3 regions of the Niveispirillum sp. KHB5.9 genome follow, and region 3 is predicted to be linked to each of the others. Evidence: predicted binding sites of a transcription regulator. Region 3 holds the regulator's gene; each other region holds the start of a gene.
What was found. The regulator HrcA, encoded in region 3, represses chaperone genes, less so after heat shock. The targets are predictions, from matches to a motif close to GTTAGCACTCNCCNNNGGNGAGTGCTAAC.

Region 1 (7,729 bases), on a different contig from region 3:
GTGGCGGTCAGCGCCTACAGCGTCCTGACCATCGTCCTGGGCGCGCAGGCGACATTATGGACGGCTGACAGGGACGACCAGACAAGGATCGCCGGCGCGCGCGAGGGATTTGGACTGGTAGGACTTGTCGTTGCCGTATCGATGCCGGCGATCCTGTCCCAGTTCACGAAACCCGACCATGCATATTGGTGGTATGGCGCCATCCTCACCATCCTGATGCTGGCGGGTATCGCCGGCTTCTCGAAGGTCTCGGCCCGCGTGGCCGCATCGGTGCCTGTCATAGGGAATGGTGGCGCATCGCCTTTCCAAGCATTGCGGACCCTGCCCCGTGAAAGCCGGCGGCTTCTGGCGGTGTATGGCCTCGGCATGCTCGCATCCAGCATTCCGGCCGTTCTTGTGATTTTCTATGTACGCGACCGGCTTGACGCAGAACACCTGACAGGCCCGTTCCTTCTGCTCTATTTCCTTTCAGGTGCGATGACCATGCCGCTGTGGCGGCATCTGACCGGGCATGTCGGCAAGTACGGGGCCTGGGCTCTCTCCCATCTTCTGGCCGTGGCAGGGTTGCTTGGGGCGTTCTTCCTAGGTTCAGGGGATATCTGGGGATATGCGGCCGTATGCGCCCTGTCGGGTCTGGCGTTGGGTGCCGACCTGACGCTACCGCCGTCCATACTGGCCGACCATGTCCATGATCGGGGAAACCAGGCATTCTCGGCAACGCATTACGCGTTCCTGGCCTTCATATCGAAAGCCAGCCTCGCGCTCGCCTCCGCCATTGCGCTGCCGGTGCTGGACATTGCTGGCTTCCAACCGAAGGCGGCCAATTCTGGCAACGCCCTCATGGCGCTTTCCGCCACCTATGCACTCCTTCCCTGCCTGTTGAAGCTGATGGCGGCGGGTTTGCTGTACGTCTTTTTCATCCGGGCCGAAACAGGAGGACATGATGAGAATCGTCAAGATCATAGCAACCGTGGGGGTTGTTCTCATGATTAGCGGCTGTGCCAGGAACAATCTCGACCATTACGCGGGCACGACCCCCCAGGCCGATATCAGGGAATATTTCAACGGTCCCATCAAAGCCTGGGGCATCGTCCAGGACTGGCGGGGCCGCGTCGTGCGCCGGTTCGACATCCACATGGTTGGACAGTGGGATGGGGATGTCGGCACGCTGACCGAAAATTTCGACTATTATGATGGCGAAAAGCAGCAGCGTGTCTGGACGATAACGAAGCTGCCCGACGGCACCTATCAGGGAACGGCGTCGGACATCATCGACAAGGCCACCGGCAAGGCCGTGGGCAGTGCGGTGCGATGGGACTATGTCATGGATCTTCCGGTCGATGACACGACCTACCGCATCCGCTTCGACGACTGGATGTGGGCCATGAATGACGACGTCCTGATCAACCGCTCCTACCTGAAGAAGTTCGGCATCACCGTCTCGGAACTCACCATCTTCATGCAGAAGCAGAAATGACAGACAAAGGCGATTACGCTGGACAGGTCGTCTGGATCGTCGGGGCCAGCAGCGGCATCGGAGCGGCCCTGGCCCGGGAGCTTGGCGCGCGTGGTGCCGTTCTGGCGCTTTCGGCACGTCGCAAGGACGAACTTGAGAAGCTGCGCGCGGAGGTCGGGCCCCAGCACAAGGTTTTCGTCCTGGACCTCACGGATACCGACACGACCTTGCGCACGGCCCAGGCGGTACGCGCCACCTTCGGCCGCATTGATCGCGTCGTTTTCCTGGCTGCCGCCTACGTGCCGATGAAAATGGACGCGCTCGATCTTGCCGTCACCAAGGCCATCGTCGATATCAACCTGACGGCTGCGTTCAACCTTGTTCAAGCCGTGCTGCGTGTCTTAAAACCACAGGCAACAAAAGGCCAGATCGCCCTTTGCGGCAGCGTCGCGGGTTTCATCGGCCTGCCCGGCGGCCAGCCCTACAGCGCAACCAAGGCGGCAATCACCAACCTCGCAGAAAGCCTCCATGCCGAATTCAGGGATGTGATTGATATCAAGCTGATCAGTCCAGGATTTGTGCGCACGCCGCTGACCGACAAGAATAATTTCGACATGCCAATGATCATCGAACCCGAACAGGCTGCAAAAGAAATAGCTGATGGCCTGCTTTCTCGCCGCTTTGAAATCCACTTTCCCAAAAGATTCACTACCCTGCTTAAAGTCCTTCAGGTACTTCCCTATTCACTTTCTCTAAGACTGACACACAGGATGAAAACTTAACAAGACTAGGGTCTGTTGAGATTCATCGGCTGTGTATGACGACAACGGCGAGATAGATTGCGGCTGAGAAGCCTGTATCGGTTTTGTCGGCTCGCATGGCGATGCGCTTGAACTCCTTGAGTTTACAGAAGAAATTCTCGATGAGGTGCCGCCATTTGTAGATGTCGGCATCGATGTCGAGCTTCTGCTTCCGCCTGGAATGCTGGGAGATGACGACCTTGGCGCCACGTTGGTTGAGTTCGGCAATAATGGCGTTGCTGTCGAAGGCCTTGTCGGCAATCAAACCATCGAATTGCAGGCCATCGAACCCAGCGGGATCGATCAGCTTGTCATACATTGTCGATCCTCCTTTGGCGCGCAATCCACACTTGCCGGAACGCTTCACGCTCCAGATGATCGGGGAGCTGTGTTTGCCAATCAAGGCGCCGCGCAAGCGATCCAGCGCAGCAGCGAGACGGTCAGGAAGCTCGGGGGGCGGGATAGGGGGCATGGTGTCGTCCTGCATCTGCAGAACCCACCCAGCCCCCGGCCGGTAACGCTCTCAGCCGTCCCAGGCGGCGGAGGTCGCGGGTTGATGTCGTGTTCATGGTGGATCAGGCGGCGCGATCGGACGTCGAGGCAATGGGTTCGCCAAGAGTGGACTTTGCCCATGCACCCAGATCGGCAGTATCGTACAGAACTTCGCGGGTGGTGCGGCAGTAGAGAGGCCCACCGCCGACCGTAGCCAGCTTCGCCAGATTCTTCGGAGTCCGGCGGATGCTGTGGTTATTTTCCAGATACGCCGATGCCTCGGTGCGCAGAAACTTCTTCATTTCATGTCACCTTCAAGTGTTTGTTGTCGAACTTGATGGCCTGAAGGTAAGCCCTGTCGCCTCATCCCTGAAGGTACGGAACCGCACTCATTTTCCGATTTCGTACCCATGGATCAGGCAGCACGAACGCCGCCCGCATCACCGTGATGGTGACATGGTCGGTGACATGATGATGTCGGTTTTCTAAGTTTTACCCGAGCGTGGTGACACCCGCCAACCAGTCTAGAGAGGCGATTTTCTAGATCGTTGATTTTATTGGATAAAATTGGCGGACCCGACACGATTCGAACGTGCGACCTCTGCCTTCGGAGGGCAGCGCTCTATCCAGCTGAGCTACGGGTCCATACCGGCACCGGGCTATCCCCGGGCGGCGCGGACCATAGCGCATCGACCGGGGCTGTGCAAATGCTTCGTCGCAAAAAATGTGTTTTACCATCAACCCACGGGAATCATTCGGCCTTTTCAGCCCAGCATGGCCCGCAGCGCCTCGCGCGACAGGCTTTTCAGCGCATCGCGCATGCGCTGGATCTCCTGCGCCGCCGCTTCGTAATCCTGGATCAGACCGCCGACCAGGGTCGCGGGATCGTCTGCGTCCTCCGGATAGCGGTCGCGGGCCCTGGCCGCGCGGCGGCGCAGGCGTTCGACAATATCTTCTTCTGACGGCATGGTCGCTTCCGTGGCTGGGTTCCGACGGCCCTTTAAACATGCCGGGCCGGCGCCGTCACGCCTTTCCTTGAAGCCCCCGCGCCCTCCCCCGTCCGGGCTACCCACCTTGGGTATGACACTTGCTCTACACGCTCGGGGTTGATTTCCACCCGCCTCCTGCCCTATTCAGGTCTGGGGCGGTCATCAATGTGATTGCGTGAGGTTTCCAATGTTTTCCGTGATCCGCGGGTCTGCATTCCTGGCCATACTTGCCGGGATGCTGTCCCTTGCGCCCTTTTCTTCCGCCGCACAGGCGGCAACCGACCGGACGGAGGAAGGGTGCGCCGCCACCGTGGCGGGCCGCTGCTACTATACCGCCGGCCGCGAAGGCGTGCACCGCATCCAACTGGCTCTCCCCGCCTCCCATGCCGGCAAGCTGCGCGAACTGTCGATCGGCGGCCAGCAATGCCCCCTGATGCGCCAGCCCACGGATGACGGCACCGTCAGCCTGGCCTGCTTCGCCTATCTCTCGGGTGGTGTCACCTATCAGCTGTCCGTGCCCGCCGACACCCCGGTCAGCATCGTCAAGGCCGATCCCGCCAATGGCGAACCGGTGACCCTGATCCCCTGATCGAAGCAGCCGGGGGAACCGAAAAGGCCGGCGACCGCCGGCCCGCGCCACGTGGCGCGTAAGCCAAGCCGCCGGATGGCGGCGCCCGGCGCCTGAGGGAACAAAACACTCTGGAACAAAACACTCAGTGCGGCTTCACGCCCGTCGGATGCTCTATGCTGTTCAGCACCTCGGCCAGCCGGTGCGAGGCGCTGCCGCGCTTGGCCGGCTGCTGCTGCACCGACGTATCGGGCGACCAGCCGGCCAGGAAGATCACCTCGAACGTGGCCGGCACGGTGCCATCCTCTTCCCGGAACAGCGCCATATAGCGCTCGGCCGCCCGGATGATCACTTCCCGCCTTGTGGGCCGCTTCAGCCGCGACAGGGCGGCATTGGCCTCACCCATGCCGCGCAGATCGCGCATCAGGCGGAACGGGTCAGGATAGGACACGGTCAGCGTATCCATGTCCGCCACGGGCAGGGCGAATCCGGCCCGCTGCAGCAGGCCGGCGGCATCGCGCAATCCCGCCATCGGGCTGATCCGGGCCGATACGCCACCCGTCACCTCCATCTCCGCCTCCATCAGCGACCGGCGCAGCTCGAACAGGCTGTCGCCGCCCAGCATGGCGGCGATGAACAGCCCGTCGGGGCGCAAGGCCTGGCGCGCCTGGATCATCGCCCCCGGCAGGTCGTTCACCCAATGCAGCGACAGGTTGGATATCACCATGTCGAAGCTGCCGGGCGCGAAGGGCAACGCCTCCTCGTCGGCGGCCAAGGCCGGGCTGCCGGTATTGCCCCCGGCCAGCCGGGCCATGGCGGGGGACAGGTCGGCATGCACCATCCGGGTGATGGCGTTGCGGCCCTTCAGCACGCCTTCCACCTCCCCGCCATGGCAGCCCAGGTTCAGGACGCGGGGGAAATCGCGGCGGATCATGTCCAGCCGCTCCCCCAGCCGTTCCGCCACCTCGCGCAGCAGGAAGTCATGGGTGCCCATCTCACCGGCCGCGCGGTCGCGGCGCTGGCGGATCAGGGGGCGGTCGAACAGGAACATGGTATCGGCGTCGCTCATGCCCTTGCCATACTCCGCCCGGCCGGCGCTGGCAACCGGCCGAACGGCAGGCCCACGGATGTGGGCACCCGCAATGTCATCGAAATATGACACCACCATCCTTGACAGTCGGGGTCGGGTTGATTAGCTCTCTGGCACTCACCGGGCATGAGTGCTAACAACAGGCTCACGCCCAACCCCTTTTGCCTTATCAGGGAGAGACCCCATGAAGTTCCGTCCGCTGCACGACCGCGTCGTGGTCAAGCGCGTTGAGTCCGAAAAGAAGACGGCCGGCGGCATCATCATCCCCGACACCGCGTCGGAGAAGCCCCAGGAGGGCGAGGTGGTCGCCGTGGGTCCGGGTGCCCGCGACGAGGCCGGCAAGCTGGTGGCGCTCGACGTCAAGGCCGGCGACCGCGTCTTGTTCGGCAAGTGGTCGGGCACCGAGGTGAAGATCGACGGTGTCGAATACCTGATCATGAAGGAAAGCGACATCATGGGCGTCCTGAACGCCTGAGTCGGATCACCTGATCTTGCCTGACCCATAGAATTCAAAGGAATAGAGCAATGGCTGCCAAGGAAGTTAAGTTCGGCTCCGACGCCCGCGCCAAGATGCTGCGCGGCGTGGACATTCTGGCTGACGCTGTGAAGGTGACCCTGGGCCCGAAGGGCCGCAACGTCGTGATCGAGAAGAGCTTCGGCGCTCCCCGCATCACCAAGGACGGTGTCTCGGTCGCCAAGGAAATCGAACTGTCCGACAAGTTCGAGAACATGGGCGCCCAGATGGTCAAGGAAGTGGCGCAGAAGACGGCCGATCTGGCCGGCGACGGCACCACCACCGCCACCGTGCTGGCCCAGGCCATCGTCCGTGAGGGCGCCAAGGCCATCGCTGCCGGCATGAACCCGATGGATGTGAAGCGCGGCGTCGACCTGGCCGTGGCCACCGTCGTCTCCGACATCCAGGCCCGCAGCCGCAAGGTCACGACCAACGACGAGATCGCCCAGGTCGGCACCATCTCCGCCAATGGGGAGGCCTTCATCGGCGCCAAGATCGCCGAGGCCATGGCCCGCGTCGGCAACGAAGGCGTGATCACGGTCGAGGAGTCCAAGAGCCTGGAGACCGAGCTGGACGTCGTCGAAGGCATGCAGTTCGACCGCGGCTACCTGTCGCCCTACTTCGTGACCAACGCCGACAAGATGATCGCGGACCTGGAAAGCCCGTACATCCTGCTGTTCGAGAAGAAGCTGTCGGGCCTGCAGGCCATGCTGCCGGTTCTCGAAGCCGTCGTTCAGTCCTCGCGTCCGCTGGTCATCGTGGCCGAGGATGTGGAAGGCGAGGCCCTGGCCACGCTGGTCGTCAACAAGCTGCGCGGCGGCCTGAAGATCGCCGCCGTGAAGGCTCCGGGCTTCGGTGATCGTCGCAAGGCTATGCTGGAAGACATGGCCATCCTGACGGGCGGCCAGGTCATCAGCGAAGACCTGGGCATCAAGCTGGAGAACGTGACGCTGGACATGCTGGGCCGCGCCAAGAAGGTGACGATCAGCAAGGACAACACCACGATCGTCGACGGCGAGGGTGCCAAGGACGACATCACCGCCCGCATCGCCCAGATCAAGGCCCAGATCGAAGAGACCACCAGCGACTACGACCGTGAAAAGCTGCAGGAACGTCTGGCCAAGCTGGCCGGCGGTGTTGCGGTTCTGCGCGTCGGCGGCGCCACCGAGGTCGAGGTGAAGGAGCGCAAGGATCGCGTTGACGACGCGATGCACGCCACCCGCGCCGCGGTCGAGGAAGGCATCGTCGCCGGCGGCGGCGTGGCCCTGCTGTACGCAACCAAGGCCCTGGAAGCCCTGGCGACGACCGATGCCGACCAGAAGTTCGGTGTGGACATCGTCCGCAAGGCCCTGCAGGCCCCGGTCCGTCAGATCGCCCAGAATGCCGGCTTCGACGGTTCGGTGATCGTCGGCAAGCTGCTGGAGCAGGCTGACACCAACCACGGCTTCAACGCCCAGACCGGCGAATATGGCGACATGTTCAAGTTCGGCGTCATCGACCCGACCAAGGTCGTGCGCGCCGCTCTGCAGGACGCCGCTTCCATCGCCGGCCTGCTGATCACCACCGAGGCCATGATCGCTGAGAAGCCGGCCCCCAAGGCCGCTCCCGCCGGCGGCGGCATGGGTGGCATGGGCGGTATGGGCGACATGGACTTCTAAGTCCAAGGTCGTTCAGCCGAACAGGCATGAATGCGAAGACCCCCGGCGGAGCGATCCGCCGGGGGTTTTTGTTTGGTGCCGCACAACAGGTAGGTCAGGTCGAGGCGGAGCCGAGCCCTGACATTTACCGGCACCGTCGTTTGTCAGGGCTCGGCTCCGCCT
Region 2 (7,729 bases), on a different contig from region 3:
GCGTGAGCCAAGCGGCCGGACGGCCGCGCCCGGCGCTTGAGGGAATATGAGTTAAGGATGGCATCATGACCGACGCTGCCGCCCCCCTGAAACGCGGCCCCCTGACCATCGCCATCATGCTGGCGACGATCATGCAGGTGCTGGACACCACCATCGCCAATGTCGCGCTGCCCAGCATGCAGGGCAGCTTAGGCGCGGCACAGGACAGCATCACCTGGGTGCTGACCTCCTACATCGTGGCCTCCGCCATCATGACGCCGATGACCGGCTGGCTGACCGACAGGATCGGGCTGAAGCAGTTGTTCCTGATCTCGGTTGTGGGTTTCACCCTGGCTTCCATGCTGTGCGGCACGGCCGGCAGCCTGGAGGAGATGGTGGCCTGGCGCCTGACCCAGGGCGTGTTCGGCGCGGCCCTGGTGCCCCTGTCGCAAACCGTGCTGCTGAACATCAACCCCGAGGAACGCCACGGCCAGGCCATGGCCATGTGGGGGGCGGGTGTCATGGTCGGTCCCGTCATCGGCCCCACGCTGGGCGGCTGGCTGACGGAAAGTCTGAACTGGCGCTGGGTGTTCTATATCAACGTGCCCATCGGCATCATCGCCTTCCTGGGCATCCTGGCCTGGCTGCCGGCCGCACCCAAGCGGCCCAGAGGGTTCGACTTCATCGGTTTCGCGCTGCTGTCCATCGGCGTGGGTGCTTTACAGCTGATGCTGGACCGGGGCGAACAGCTGGATTGGTTCGCCTCACCGGAGATTTGGGTGGAACTGGGTGTCTCCATCTCCGCCTTCTGGGCCTTCGGCGTGCATATGCTGACGGCGCAGCGGCCCTTCGTGCCGCCGCACCTGCTGCGCGACCGCAATCTGGTGCTGGGGCTGGTGTTCATCTTCATCGTCGGCATCGTGGTGCTGGCCGCCATGGCGCTGCTGCCGCCCATGCTGCAACGGCTGATGGGCTATCCCACCATCACCACCGGCATGGTGATGGCGCCGCGCGGCATCGGCGTCATGGTCTCCATGCTGATGGTGGGGCGGCTGATGCGGGTGGTCGACCCGCGCCTGCTGATCCTGGTGGGGTTGTGCGTCACCGGCTGGTCGCTGCATATGATGACGGGCTTCACCATCATCATGGACAGCACCCCCATCATCGTGTCGGGCGTGATCCAGGGGCTGGGCATCGGCATGGTCTTCGTGCCGCTCTCCGCGATGGCGTTCGCGACTCTGGCCCCGGAAGACCGGGCGGAGGCGGCGGGCCTGTTCAGCCTGGTGCGCAACATGGGCAATAGCCTAGGGGTTTCCATCGTCATCTCCGCCCTGGCCCATTTCACCCAGGTCAACCATGCGGAACTGGCGGCCCATGTCAGCCCGTTCAACCCCAATATCGACGGCCCGCTGGCCATGGCGGGGCAGGCGGCACCGGAATTGCTGGCCGCCGCCGACCTGATGGTCAACCGGCAGGCTGCGATGATCGCCTATCTCAATGATTTCCAGATGATGATGGTGATCACCCTGGCGGCCATCCCGCTGCTGCTGCTGTTGCGCAAACCGAAGAATGCGATGGCCCCCGATGCGCATGCCGCGATGGAATAACCACCACGCTTCCCATTCGCATGGAGGTTGCATTAAATTGATCCCATCGGAAGAGGTGACGGGATGAGCGACGCGATCCGGCAAATCAGGGCACGTGCCCGGCGCAAGGCCGCGGGGCTGGTGCGGCTGGAATTCTGGGTACCGGCAGACCGGCGGGAGGAGGTGCGCGCCGCTGTTGCCGCCGTGCTGGCCGATGAGGATCTGGCGGTGGAGCCTGCTGGCGATGGCACGGCCGACGCCGCGGACAACGCCCCCGTCGTGCAGCGCCGCCAGCGCCTGATGACGGATATCGACGGGTTGCTGGACTGAAAACCCTATCGCCGTGCCGGTGCCTGTGCCGTCGCGGCGGACAGGGGAGCGGCCGCCCCGATCGGTTCCAGCCCCATGGCACGCACCAGGGAAGGCAGCGTGCCGTCATCCGTCAGCGACCGGATGGCCTCGTCCATCTCCGCCACCGTGACGGTACTGGCCGGGCTGATCAGGCAGGTGCGCTCCCGCCTTGCGATCCGGATCGTGTCGGGCCGTACGGCACCCGCCACCGACGGATCCCGCGCCAGGGCCTGGCGCCAGGCCGCCAGGGGCAGGATCACGGCATCCAGCCGTCCGCCTTGCAGCTTGCGCAGATTGCCCTCGGCATTGCGGGCATCGATGCGCTCCGCCCTGCCATCGGCGAACATCGCCTCCACCTCCGGCGGATAGAGGAAGCCCAGCACCGCACCGACACGGGCCCCCTTCAAGCTGGACAGGTCCGCCTCCCCGCGCAGGCCCGCCGACAGCAGCACGATGTCATGGTCGGCGAACAGGGACCGGGTGAAGCGGTCGGGCCCGAAGGCGGGATAATAGGCCTGGGCCGCCAGGCAATAGGCATCGACATTGCCGACCTGGAGTTCGGCGGTGATGCGGTTGCGCGGGACATAGCGGAACGCCGCCTCACGCCCCAGACGGGCCGCCACCGCCTTGCCGAATTCCAGGGCGAAACCGCCCTTCAACTGCCCGCCCTCCACCAGCGCGAAGGGTGCCTCGTTATGGTCACCGAAGGCGAAGATCAGGGATTGGGCCTGGGCCGGCGGCAATAACACCAGTGCGGCCAGAATGACCGCCAGCAAGCATCGCACACCAGCAAACAGACCGGTCATCCCGGTTCCCCCTTTCCCCGTCAGGGACATGTCGCGATCACATATCCCACCTTTAGGGGTTTTTTAATAAATTTCTTTGGACCTGGGGGAAACATTGCAACCCTGAAACAATCGGTCACACCCCATCGGGCTTTTGCCCGCCGCGCGATGGCATGGAACAGTAGATAGGCGAGCCCGATATGGAACGATGCACGGCCCACCGGGGCAAGGGCGTCGTGGCCCGGCTTGGGACCAATTGATGGCGAGCCGTTGGACCCGCCCTACGCGGCGACTGGCACCGCGCCGCCCATGCGGCGTGGTGGCCAGACCGCGGATGCGGTGCCGGCGCTTGAGGAAACGAAAACTCAGTCCTTGGCCTTGGCTCCGAAGGACAGCTTGTCCAGGGCCCCCATCAGCACGGCCGACACCACGAAGGTCAGGTGGATGATGACCAGCCACATCAGCTTGTCGTTGGTCACCTTGTCGGCATCCATGAAGCTCTTCAGCAGGTGGATGGAGGAGATGGCGACGATGGAGGCGGCGACCTTCACCTTCAGCGTGCCGCTGTCCAGCTTGCCCAGCCAGGACAGCTTCTCGTCACCCTCGTCCAACTCGATGCGCGACACGAAATTCTCGTACCCGCTGATCATCACCATGACCACCAGGCTGCCCACCAGGGTCAGGTCGACCAGACTGAGGGCCGCCAGGATCAGGTCGGCCTCGCTCTCCCCGAACAGGGCGTAATCGAACAGATGTACCAGTTCCACGACGAAGCGGCAGGTGAAGGCCACCAGCACGACCGAAAGGCAGAGATACATCGGCACCAGCAGCCAGCGGCTGGCATAGAGGGTGCGTTCGATGAGGCGTTCGATCACGATGAGGGCTCCGTCACGGGCGATGGCATGGCGTGGCAATGAAGCAAACAGCCGGGCCTGTCAACCATCGGGATGCTGCACTGCAACTGCCCATGGATTGGGCATGACCGGCAGGCAGAATGCCCTTCATCGCGCCAGTTGCCGCTTTATCGGCGCCCGTTCCGGCGGCTTTCCGGCTGGCACGCCCCTTGCTGCTATGCGGTGCAGTAAAGGTGGCTAGGGTTCCGGCCGTGGATGACACGGTGACTGGTCCGAGAGCTGCCGCCAGACGCCGCCGGTCCGCTGGCCCCGTCTGGTACACGGCGGGATAAAAGCCCGGGAGATCGAGGTGGGTTGGCGCCCTCTTCCGGTCTCCGCCAACCCCCAAACCGGTTTTGGAAACCTTTGAGGGGTTGATGATGACGACGCGCCGCTTCCTTGGAAAATTGACCGCCGGCCTGGTTGCCGCCTCGCTGCTCTCGATGCCGGCCCTTGCCGCACCGAAGAAGGATTTCAAGCTGGCCTGGTCGATCTATGTCGGCTGGATGCCGTGGCAGTATGCCGCCGAGCAGGGCATCGTGAAGAAATGGGCCGACAAGTACGGCATTTCGATCGAGGTGGTGCAGTTCAACGATTATGTGGAAAGCATCAACCAGTACACGGCCGGCGCCTTCGACGCGGTGACCGTCACCAACATGGACGCGCTGTCCATCCCCGCTGCCGGTGGGGTGGACACCACCGCCGTCATCGTCGGCGACTTCTCCAACGGCAATGACGCCGTCATCCTGAAGGGCAAGGACAAGCTGGCCGATCTGAAGGGCCAGAAGGTCAACCTGGTGGAATATTCCGTGTCCCACTATCTGCTGGCCCGCGCGCTGGAGAGCGCCAAGCTGACGGAGAAGAAGGACGTCACGGTGGTTTCCACCTCCGATGCCGACATGGTGGCCGCCTGGTCCACGGCGGATGTGTCGGCCGTCGTCACCTGGAACCCGCTGGTCGCGGAAATCCTGGCCACGCCCGGCGCCAAGAAGGTGTTCGACAGCAGCCAGATCCCCGGCGAGATCATCGACCTGACCGTGGCCAACAGCGATGTGCTGAAGGACAATCCGGCTTTCGGCAAGGCGCTGGCCGGCATCTGGTACGAGACGATGGCCATGATGTCCGCCCAGACCCCCGCCGGCACCGCTGCCCGCACCGCCATGGGCAAGGCGTCGGGCACCGATCTGGCCGGCTATGAGAGCCAGTTGAAGGCCACCCGCATGTTCTACACCCCCAAGGACGCCCTGGGTTTCGTGCGAGGGAGCGAGCCGAAGGCGACCATGCAGAAGGTGGCGGGCTTCCTGTTCGACCACGGCCTGCTGGGCAATGGCGCGCCGTCGGCCGAAGCCGTGGGCATCGAGTTCCCCGATGGCGTCACCTACGGCAACGCCAAGTTCGTGAAGCTGCGCTTCACCGACACCTACATGGCGGCCGCCGCGGACGGGAAACTGTAACCGGAAGCGCTCCGTAGGTCAGGTCGAGCGTTGGCGAGCCCTGACACTCATCTGCACCGTCGCTTGTCAGGGCTCGGGGCTTCGCCCTCGACCTGACCTACGGCCCTTCCCTCTTTCCCATGGAACCCCCATGCGCCTGATCAACCGAAAGCCCGACCGGGCAGGCTGGATGCTGCTGGCCGCACTGCCGTTCCTGGCGGTGCTGGTGGCCTATGCCATGGGCTCGGCGGTACGGCTGGCGGACAATCCGGCGGACAAGCTGCTGCCGGGCCTGGCCTCCTTCGCCGATGCCATCGACCGCATGGCCTTCACCCCGGACAAGCGCACGGGCAACATCCTGCTGTGGCTGGATACCGGCGCCTCCCTGGCGCGGCTGGCGGCGGGTGTGGCCATCGCGGCGGCGGGCGGGCTGCTGGTGGGGCTGGCGGCCGGGCTGCTGCCCTATATGCGGGCGATGTTCGCCCCCTTCGTCACCGTGGTGTCGATGGTGCCGCCGCTGGCCGTGCTGCCCATCCTGTTCATCATGGTCGGGCTGGGCGAGGCGTCGAAGGTCACCTTGATCGTCGTCGGCGTCCTGCCCTGCCTGATCCGCGACCTGATGCTGAAGATCGATGATCTGCCACGCCAGCAGCTGATCAAGGCCCAGACGTTGGGGGCCAACAGCTGGACCATCGCCATCCGCGTCGTCCTGCCCCAGATACTGCCCCGCCTGATCGACAGTATCCGCCTGAACCTGGGGCCGGCCTGGCTGTTCCTGATCTCCGCCGAAGCCATCGCCAGCGAAAGCGGCCTGGGTTATCGCATCTTCCTGGTCCGCCGCTATCTGGCCATGGATGTCATCCTGCCCTATGTGGCCTGGATCACCCTGCTCTGCTTCCTGATGGATTTCGCCCTGCGGGTGCTGCAACGCCGCGCCTTCCCCTGGTTCGAGGATGCGAGGGCCGCAGCATGACGCAAATCTCCGTCTGCGATGTCTGGAAGGAATATGGTGAGCAGGTGGTCCTGGAACGGATCAATCTGGAGATCGCCCCCCGTTCCTTCGTGGCCCTGGTGGGCCCGAGCGGCTGCGGCAAGACCACCTTCCTGCGCATGCTGCTGTCGCAGGAGACGCCCAGTAAGGGAGAAATCCTGATCGATGGCGTGCCGATCTCGCCGGAACCCGGCCCCGACCGCGGCGTCGTCTTCCAGCGCTATTCCGTGTTCCCGCATCTGAGCGTGCTCGGCAATGTGCTGCTGGGCGCGGAATTGAAGGGCGGCGGCGTTTTCGGCCGGCTGTTCGGGTCGGCCCGCGCCCGGGCGAAGGAGGAAGCGGCGGGATTGCTGGCCGAGGTCGGCCTGTCCAACGCGCTCGACAAATATCCGGCCCAGCTTTCCGGCGGCATGCAGCAACGTCTCGCCCTGGCCCAGGCCCTTATCGCCAAGCCCAAGGTGCTGCTGCTGGACGAACCGTTCGGCGCGCTCGATCCCGGCATCCGTGCCGATGTGCACAAGCTGATGCGCAAGCTGTGGCATGAGCATCCGATGAGCGTGGTCATGGTCACCCATGATCTGTCGGAGGCGTTCCATCTGGCCACCCGCGTCATCGCCTTCGACCGCCGCCGCAACCTGCCGGAAGAACGGCTGCGTTATGGCGCCAGCATCACCAACGATATCGAGGTCTGGCCCCGCCGCGTGGCGGGCAATCCCGGCTTCGGCAAAGACCCCAACCCGCCCCGCCGGGACGACCCGGCCAGTGATGACGGGCAACCAGACCGGGACGACCCGGCCGACGCCGCGTGAGAGGGAGCCACCATGCCCCGCCAAACCGCTGAACAGATCGCCGCCAACCGCGCCCGTTACCTGGAACTGAAATCCGCCGCCTCCGGCCGTGCGCCACTGGTCTTGCCCCCGCCCACCAAACGCGACGCCGCTCCGCCCAGCGCAGACAGCGTGAAACTGTCGGAGACGCTGCCCGGCGGCTGGTACTGGACCGGAGTCATCCGGCGCGGACAGGTGCTGACCATTGCCAACCCGGCTGCCACGCCGGGCGTGTCGCTGCTGGCCTGGAACCTGGCCGACCCGACCGAACGTTACAATCATGCCGACACGATCAAGATCCAGTGGACGGCGGAACTGCGCAAGGGGCGGGTCCTGTTCTCCGACATGGGCCGGGTGCTGCTCTCCATCGTGGAGGATAGCTGCGGCAAGCATGACACATTGGTCGGCGGCTCCACCCCGGCCAGCGTGGCGCGGGTGTATGGGCCTGACAGCGGCATGCGTAATGCGCGCGACAATTTCATCCTGGCGGCCGGCAAGCATGGCCTGACCCAGCGCGACATCCCGCCCTGCATCAGCTTCTTCGCGCCCGTCACCGTGACCGGTAATGGGAAATTTGCGTTCGATGCAACCGGTGTTCAGCCGGGTGATTTCGTGTCGCTGCGCGCGGAAATGGATTTGATCGTCGCCATCTCGAACACACCCCACCCCCTGGCGTCACCGGTCACACCATCGCCGGTGGAACTGACCATCCTTACCGCGCCCGACGCCGGTGCGGATGATCTGTGCCGCACCGCCACGGCGGAAGCCGCGCGCGGCTTCGTCAATACCGACGCCTATCTGTCGGCCTGAGCGGGGAGGAAGAAACATGAGCAACAGCAGCTTCACCCCCGTCCTGTCGTCCCGCGACATTGCCACCGCCATCC
Region 3 (7,729 bases):
TGGGCGGACGTATTGGGTTTCAACGGCTTACTGTCGGATTAGGGATGAGCGATACCAACGACCAGAACCGCGACAAGAAGGTGCTGACCCTGGGTGGTCGCCCGACGCTTGGACTGGGTGGGGCCAACAAGCCGAAGCCGGCGGCCCCGGCACAGCCAGCTGCAAGCGGTGGCGCAGGTGCCGGTGCCGGTGCTTCCGGCACCGTGCGCCAGAGCTTCTCGCATGGACGCGGCAAGGAAGTGGCGGTCGAGGTCAAGCGCAAGAAGATCATCGAGAAGGGCGCCGTTCCTGGTGTTGCCGATGGCGGCGCTGCGGCCCGTCGTGCGGCTGAGGGTGCGGCCGGTGGCCGTGGTCCGCAGTTGCGTGGCAATGCGCCCCGCCAGTTGAGCGATGCCGAGCGCGAGACCCGTCTGCGCGTCCTGCGCAATGCGGCCGAGGAGGCGGAGGAACGCGCGGTTCTGGAGGCTGCCGAAGCCGAAGCGCGCGTCATCGCTGAGGCGGAAGCCGCCGTTGCGGCCGAAATTGCCGCCCGTGCCCGCGCCGAGGCCATCGCCCGCGCTGAGGCCGATGCCGCTGCCCGCGCTTCCGAGCCGCTGGACGAGGACACGGTCCGCCGTCGCGAGATGGAAGAGCTGCGCGCCATCCAGGACGCCGAGAAGGCTGCCGCCGCGGAGGCCGAGCGCCGCCGCAAGGACGCCGAGGACGCCCGCAAGGCCGAAACCGCCGCCCGTGCCGAAACCAGCCGCTCCCGCCATGCCGCCCCGGCGGCCGGCGATGACGACCGTTCGGCCCGTCCGGCCGGCAATCGACCTGCCTCCACGACGCAGGAGCAGCCCGCAGCCCGTCCGCCCATCGGCGGCGTGGCGCCGCGCCCCGGCGATTTCGAGGAAGAGGATGGTCCCCGCCGCGCCAAGGTGGCCGGCGGTCCCGGCAAGGTCGCCCCCAAGGTGCCCGCCGCCCCGGTCAAGGCCAAGGTCGACGACAAGCGTCGCGGCGGCAAGATGACCATTTCCCAGGCCCTGTCGGACGAGGAAGGCCGCCGCGGCCGTTCAATGGCCGCCGCCAAGCGTGCCCGCGAACGTGAGCGTCTGCGCATGTTTGGCCGGCAGGAGACCCAGAAGGTCACCCGCGACGTCATCATCCCGGAAGTCATCACGGTCGGCGATCTTGCCAACCGTATGGCCGAACGCGGTGCCGATGTCGTTAAGACCCTGATGCGCATGGGCGTGATGGCCACCATCACCCAGACCATCGACGCCGACACGGCCGAGCTGGTGGTGCAGGAGCTGGGTCACCGTCCGGTGCGCGTCGCGGAGAGCGACGTGGAAATCGGCGTGAAGGGCGATGTGGATCGCTCCGAGGATCTGGTGGCGCGTCCGCCGGTCGTCACGGTCATGGGCCATGTCGACCACGGCAAGACCTCGCTGCTGGACGCCCTGCGCAAGACCGACGTCGCGGCCCGCGAGGCCGGTGGCATCACGCAGCATATCGGCGCCTATCAGGTGCAGCTGAAGTCCGGCGCGAAGATCACCTTCGTCGATACGCCGGGCCACGCGGCCTTCACCGAGATGCGTGCCCGTGGTGCCAACGTCACCGACGTCGTGGTGCTGGTCGTGGCCGCCGATGACGGCGTCATGCCGCAGACGATCGAGGCCATCCGCCATGCCAAGGCGGCGGGCGTGCCGATCATCGTCGCCATCAACAAGTGCGACCTGCCGGCCGCCAAGCCGGACCGCGTCCGCCAGGAACTGCTCCAGCACGAGTTGGTGGTGGAAGGCATGGGCGGCGACGTCCTGGATGTGGAAGTGTCGGCCAAGGCCGGTCTGAACCTGGACAAGCTGGAAGAAGCCATCCTGCTGCAGGCCGAAATCCTGGAGCTGAAGGCCAACCCGAATCGCACCGCCGAAGGCGTGGTGGTCGAGGCCAAGCTGGACAAGGGTCGTGGTCCGGTCGCCACCGTGCTGGTCAAGCGCGGCACCGTGAAGGTGGGCGACATCGTCGTGGCCGGTTCCGAATGGGGCCGTGTCCGCGCGCTGGTCAACGACCGCGGCATCAACGTGCCCGATGCCCCGCCGGCCATGCCGGTGGAGGTGCTGGGCCTGGGTGGCGTGCCGCTGGCCGGTGAGGAAATGGTCGTGGTCGACAGCGAGAGCCGCGCCCGCGAGATCACCGAGTACCGTGCCCGCAAGAAGCGCGAGGCCGAGAGCGCCAAGTCCGGCCGCGGCTCCCTGGAGCAGATGTTCAAGCAGATCCAGGCCGGCGAGGCCAAGGAACTGCCGATCGTCATCAAGGGTGACGTGCAGGGTTCGGTGGAAGCCATCTCCGGTGCGCTGGAGAAGCTGACGGCCGAGCATACGGAAGTGAAGGTGCGCGTGCTGACGTCCGGTGTGGGCGCCATCACCGAAAGCGACATCACGCTGGCCAACGCGTCCAAGGGTCTGGTCGTGGGCTTCAATGTCCGCGCCAATCCGCAGGCCCGCGACATGGCCAAGCGCGATGGCGTGGAAATCCGTTACTACTCGATCATCTACAACATCATCGATGACGTGAAGCTGATGCTGACCGGCATGCTGTCGCCGACGCTGCGGGAGAAGTTCCTGGGCAACGCGCAGATCCTGCAGGTCTTCAACATCACCAAGGTCGGCAAGGTCGCCGGTTGCCGTGTGTCGGAAGGCATCGTCAAGCGCGGCGCCAAGGTCCGCCTGCTGCGTGACAATGTGGTGATCCATGAGGGCACGCTGAAGACCCTGAAGCGCATGAAGGACGAAGTCCGCGAAGTGCGTGAAGGGTTCGAATGCGGCATGGCCTTCGAGAATTACGACGATATCCGCGAAGGCGATATCATCGAAGCCTTCGAGATGGAGGAGATCGCCCGCGTCCTGTAATCCAGGGTCGGAGCGTTCAGCAAAAAGGCCGGCACCAGAGATGGTGCCGGCCTTTTTGTATTCTGGCCTGCTGTAACCAGCTTCCCGGCCGGATCGGAAGCAGGGCCTCATACCGTCGGCACCCACATCCGTGGGCTTGGCTACGCGGCACGTGCCGCGCGGCGGCAGTCGCCGCCGGTACGAGCGCCCGCGCGCCCCCATGGGCGCGTAAGCCAAGCCGCCGGATGGCGGCGCCCGGCGCCTGAGGGAACACAAAAATATTACGCGCTGGTGTTCACATGCGGGGCAACATCGCCCTTGGCCACACCGACAATGGCTTCGCGCAGCAGGCGGCCATGGATGGTGTAGCCGGCCTGCAGCACCTGCACGACCGTGCCGGCGGGCTTACCGGTATTCTCGATCTCCATCATGATCTGATGGAAGTTCGGGTCGGCGGGGGCACCCAGCGCCTCGACCTTGGCGATGCCGGCCCGCTCGAATGCGGCGGTCAGCTGACGCTCGGTGGCTTCCACGCCGGTCAGCAGGTTGCCCACGGCCTGATTCTCCGCGCGCACATCCTCGCTCACCGCTTCAACGGCGCGGCGCATATTGTCGGCGGCCGACAGCAGGTCCTTGGCGAACTTGGCCACGGCGTATTTGGCGGTGTCCTCACGCTCGCGCTCGGCCCGGCGGCGGACATTCTCTGCCTCGGCCAGATTGCGCAGCAGCTGGTCCTTCAGGGACGCGACTTCCGCCTCAAGCTGGGCAACGCGGGCCGCATCGGCACCGGCCTCTGTCGTGCCGGCCTGGGCGGCGGGCTCGGGCGTCGGGTCGCTGTCATGGGTGTTGATCGTGTCGGTCATCGCGGAACTTGCCCTTGGGATCGTACGGATAAGGATGGCCTCTGGTTTAGGCGGGAATGCGCCGCCTGTCGAGATGCCGCAACCCGGAATTTGGGGTTCCATGCCCGGACCCGCAAGGGGATAACCAAACCTGGTGAGTTCCACTCATCGGGTTTGGTTCGGCGGCGACTGCCGCCGCGCCGCTCGTGCGGCGCGAAGCCAAGCCCCCGGATGGGGGCGCCGGCGCCTGAGGCCGATGATCGGTCACGATCATCGAAACAAAGTATCAACCCATCAACCGTCCGATCAGCTTGGCGGTATAGTCGACCATGGGGATGATGCGGGCATAGTTTATGCGGGTGGGGCCGATCACGCCGATGGCGCCGACGATCTGGTCCTTAGTGTTGGCATAGGGGCTGACGATCATCGAACAGCCGGCATGGGAGAACAGGTTGTTCTCCGCCCCGATGAAGATCTGCACCCCCTCCGCCTTGCCTGTGGCATCCAGCATGCGCAGCATCTGCTCGCGCGTTTCCAGCGCCTCGAACAGGGTGCGGATACGCTCCAGGTCGGAGATGGCGGTGACATCCTCCAGCAGCTTGGCCTGGCCGCGCACGATCAGATAGCCCTGGCTGCCCCGCGCACCCGACCAGGTGGCCAGACCTGTCTGCACCACCTTCTGCGTCAGGCTGTCCAACTGGCTGCGCTGTTCCTCCAGCTCCTTCTGGATGAAGCCGCGCGCCTCCGCCAGGGTGCGGCCCACGACGCGGGCGTTCAGGTAATTGCTGGCCATCTGCAGGGCCGATGGCGGCAGGCCCGTCGGCACCTCCACCACCCGGTTCTCCACCAGCCCATCCTCCGTCACCAGCACGACCAGCGCGCGGCCCGGTGACAGGTTCACGAACTCGATATGTTTCAGCGGCCGGTCGGTCTTGGGTGCCAGCACCAGACCGGCGCAGGACGACAGGCCCGACAGCAGGTTCGTCGCCTCCTCCAGCACCTCCGGCACCGACCGGCCCTTGGCGGAACAGGTGACCTCGATATCCTCCCGCTCCCGCTCCGTCAGGTCACCGACCTCCAGCAGCCCGTTGACGAACAGGCGCAGGCCGGCCTCGGTGGGCACACGTCCGGCGGATGTGTGCGGGGCCATCAGCAGACCCAGCTCCTCCAGGTCCGCCATGGTGTTGCGGATGGTGGCGGGCGACAGGGTGGTGGACAGGCGCCGCGACAGGGTCCGCGATCCCACCGGTTCCCCGGTCTGGACATAGGCTTCCACGATATGGCGGAAAATCTCCCGCGACCGCTGGTTCAGCTCGCTGATCATCCTGGCGCCGGCTGTCCTTTGTGATGCCTCTGAAGGGGAGATTAGTGGCGGGCCCTTGCCAAATCAATGGCGGGGGGTGTGATGGCATGGCTGGACGGGGATGCCGGGCCATTGCTATGACGGGCGGGCGAATTCCACCAGACCATGGACCTTGAGATCATGACCCGTCCGTCCGGCCGCCTGGCCGACCAGCTCCGCACCGTCAGCCTGGAGACCAACTTCTCCCGCCATGCCGAGGGGTCGTGCCTCATCAAGTTCGGGCATACGCATGTGCTGTGCACGGCCAGCGTCGATGAGAAGGTACCGCCCTTCCTGCGTGGCAAGGGCCAGGGCTGGGTGACGGCGGAATATGGCATGCTGCCCCGCTCCACCCATACCCGCACCGACCGCGAGGCCGCCAAGGGCAAGCAGTCCGGCCGCACGCAGGAAATCCAGCGCCTGATCGGCCGTTCCCTTCGCGCCGTGACCGACCTGAAGGCCATGGGCGAGGTGCAGGTGAAGGTGGATTGCGACGTGATCCAGGCCGATGGCGGCACCCGCACGGCCAGCATCACCGGTGCCTATGTGGCGCTGTATCTGGCTTTCCAGCATCTGGTGCGCGTCGGCACGCTGTCCACCATTCCGCTGATCGACCAGGTCGCGGCCATTTCCTGTGGCCTTTACAAGGGCGTGCCGGTGCTGGACCTGGATTATGACGAGGACAGCAATGCCGGCGCCGATGCCAATTTCGTGCTGACCGGCCGCGGCGGCATCGTGGAAATCCAGGGTACGGCCGAGGACAAGCCGTTCGAGGAAGCCGAGTTCATGGCGCTGATGGCGCTGGCCCGCAAGGGCGTGGGCGAACTGGCGGCTTTGCAGCGTTCGGCGCTGGGGCTTTGATACCAATTCCCGATGAGTTGGACTCATCGGGAATTGGTTCGCCGGCGACTGAGGCCGGTGATCGGTTACGATCACCGAGACATGGCGTGAGTCGTACCCGCATTGACAGATGCTGCGGCATTGCCGCAGTATCTGTAGATGGTTGAACGCGCCATAACCGTTGTCGAACTGACAAGCTTCCAGCGCCGGGCGGAGAAAATCCTGTCGGCTGAAGAGCATAAGGCTGTTATCGACTTCCTGGCCGTCAATCCCCTGGCTGGTGACGAGATCAAGGGGACGGGCGGTGTGCGCAAAGTGCGTTTCGCCATGGGCGCCAAGGGCAAGTCCGGTGGCGCCCGTGTGATCTACTAATTCTACAATGACACCATGCCCCTCTATGCGTTGCTGATCTATGGCAAGGGGGAGCGGACGGCGCTTTCGCCCGATCAGCGGCGGATGGTGTCCAAGCTGGTCGATGTGCTGCACGCCACAGCAAGGGAGCCCTCATGATGACGAAAGCGACCTTTGCCACCGACCTGACCGAAGCGCTGGAAGAGGCGATCCAGCATGCGAAGGGGACCGAAACCGGTGCCGTTAAGCATGTGGTCATGGTCGATACTGTGGATGTCCGCGCCATCCGTAACCGGCTTGGCCTGTCCCGCCCCCAGTTTGCGGAACGGTTCGGGCTGGATGCCCGCACCGTACAGGACTGGGAACAGGGGCGTCGCCGACCTGATAAGGCCGCACAATCCTACCTGAAGGTCATCGCCAACAATCCCGAAGCGGTTGTCGGCGCGCTGGCGGGGTAAGCGCACGTGCTGGACCCCTTCGCCGACCTCTCCTCCCCCACCCGGAGCCACCATGACCCAACCCCGTCAGTTCACCGGCGATACGCTGGTGATCGCCACGCACAACAAGGGCAAGGTGCCGGAGATCGCGGCCCTGCTGAAAGACCATGTCCAGAACTTTCCCAGCGCTGGCGAACTGGGCCTGGGGGAGCCGGAGGAGACGGAGACCACCTATATCGGCAATGCCGTGCTGAAGGCGCGGGCGGCGGCTCTGGCGTCGGGCCTGCCGGCGCTGGCCGATGACAGCGGCGTGTCGGTGGAGGGGCTGGGCGGCGATCCCGGCGTCTATTCCGCGCGCTGGGCCGGGCCGGGCAAGGATTTCACCGTCGCCATGGAACGGGTGCGGCTGGGGCTGGAGGCATCACCCGACCGCAAGGGCGACCGGGCCGCCTTCATCTGCGCCCTGGCGCTGGCCTGGCCCGACGGGCATGTGGAGGCGGTGGAGGGGCGGCTTGAGGGCAAGGTGAGCTTTCCGGCACGGGGGACGAACGGCTTCGGCTATGATCCGATCTTCATCGCCGACGGGTACGACATCACCTGCGGGGAGATGGATCCGGCCCTGAAACATGCCATCAGCCACCGGTCCAACGCCTTTGCCAAACTGAAGGCGCGCTGCTTCACGGGCAGCTGAAAAGGAGTCGGAATTCGGTCAATGTTCCTGTATTGTTCCTGTCTCTTCGCCGATGTCGGCGCGGGAATGATCGGGGGACATGATGATCGGATATGTGACGGTCGGCACGAACGACCTGGCGCGTGCGGCCGTATTCTATGATGCCATCGCCAAGGAAATGGGCACGGGCCGGATGATGGATTATCCCACCTTCATCGGCTGGGGCGATCCCGGCGGTGCCGCCGGCATCGCGGCCACCAAACCCTATGACGGCAATGTCGCCACGGTCGGCAATGGTGTCATGGTGGCGTTCGAGGCGAAGGACAAGGAACAGGTCCATCGCCTGTACGAGATCGCGCTGGCCCATGGCGGCACCTGTGAAG

Region 1: groES (co-chaperone GroES) is a predicted target of HrcA. The motif match lies at 5,505-5,533, and genes of this name have one in related genera.
Region 2: ACM9HJ_RS17335 (putative urea ABC transporter substrate-binding protein) is a predicted target of HrcA. The motif match lies at 3,909-3,937, and genes of this name have one in related genera.

Annotation. Positions count from the first base shown of each region.
Region 1 covers NZ_JBLTYX010000017.1:6,220-13,948, forward strand. The annotation lists gene ACM9HJ_RS22845 (MFS transporter) at 1-993, shown strand, start outside; gene ACM9HJ_RS22850 (DUF3833 domain-containing protein) at 986-1,477, shown strand; gene ACM9HJ_RS22855 (SDR family NAD(P)-dependent oxidoreductase) at 1,474-2,238, shown strand; gene ACM9HJ_RS22860 (transposase) at 2,261-2,743, opposite strand; gene ACM9HJ_RS22865 (hypothetical protein) at 2,832-3,050, opposite strand; tRNA gene ACM9HJ_RS22870 (tRNA-Arg) at 3,317-3,393, opposite strand; gene ACM9HJ_RS22875 (hypothetical protein) at 3,513-3,716, opposite strand; gene ACM9HJ_RS22880 (hypothetical protein) at 3,925-4,326, shown strand; gene ACM9HJ_RS22885 (methyltransferase domain-containing protein) at 4,451-5,374, opposite strand; gene groES (co-chaperone GroES) at 5,580-5,870, shown strand; gene groL (chaperonin GroEL) at 5,921-7,567, shown strand.
Region 2 covers NZ_JBLTYX010000010.1:109,170-116,898, forward strand. The annotation lists gene ACM9HJ_RS17315 (DHA2 family efflux MFS transporter permease subunit) at 66-1,586, shown strand; gene ACM9HJ_RS17320 (hypothetical protein) at 1,650-1,895, shown strand; gene ACM9HJ_RS17325 (substrate-binding periplasmic protein) at 1,901-2,722, opposite strand; gene ACM9HJ_RS17330 (TIGR00645 family protein) at 3,067-3,573, opposite strand; guanidine-I (ykkC/yxkD leader) riboswitch at 3,782-3,900, shown strand; gene ACM9HJ_RS17335 (putative urea ABC transporter substrate-binding protein) at 3,972-5,048, shown strand; gene ACM9HJ_RS17340 (ABC transporter permease) at 5,179-6,000, shown strand; gene ACM9HJ_RS17345 (ABC transporter ATP-binding protein) at 5,997-6,827, shown strand; gene ACM9HJ_RS17350 (urea amidolyase associated protein UAAP1) at 6,840-7,655, shown strand; gene ACM9HJ_RS17355 (urea amidolyase associated protein UAAP2) at 7,672-7,729, shown strand, end outside.
Region 3 covers NZ_JBLTYX010000023.1:46,933-54,661, reverse strand. The annotation lists gene infB (translation initiation factor IF-2) at 45-2,885, shown strand; gene grpE (nucleotide exchange factor GrpE) at 3,146-3,727, opposite strand; gene hrcA (heat-inducible transcriptional repressor HrcA) at 3,993-5,030, opposite strand; gene rph (ribonuclease PH) at 5,190-5,909, shown strand; gene ACM9HJ_RS26320 (hypothetical protein) at 6,048-6,260, shown strand; gene ACM9HJ_RS26315 (hypothetical protein) at 6,276-6,398, shown strand; gene ACM9HJ_RS26310 (helix-turn-helix domain-containing protein) at 6,395-6,697, shown strand; gene rdgB (RdgB/HAM1 family non-canonical purine NTP pyrophosphatase) at 6,750-7,367, shown strand; gene ACM9HJ_RS26300 (VOC family protein) at 7,447-7,729, shown strand, end outside.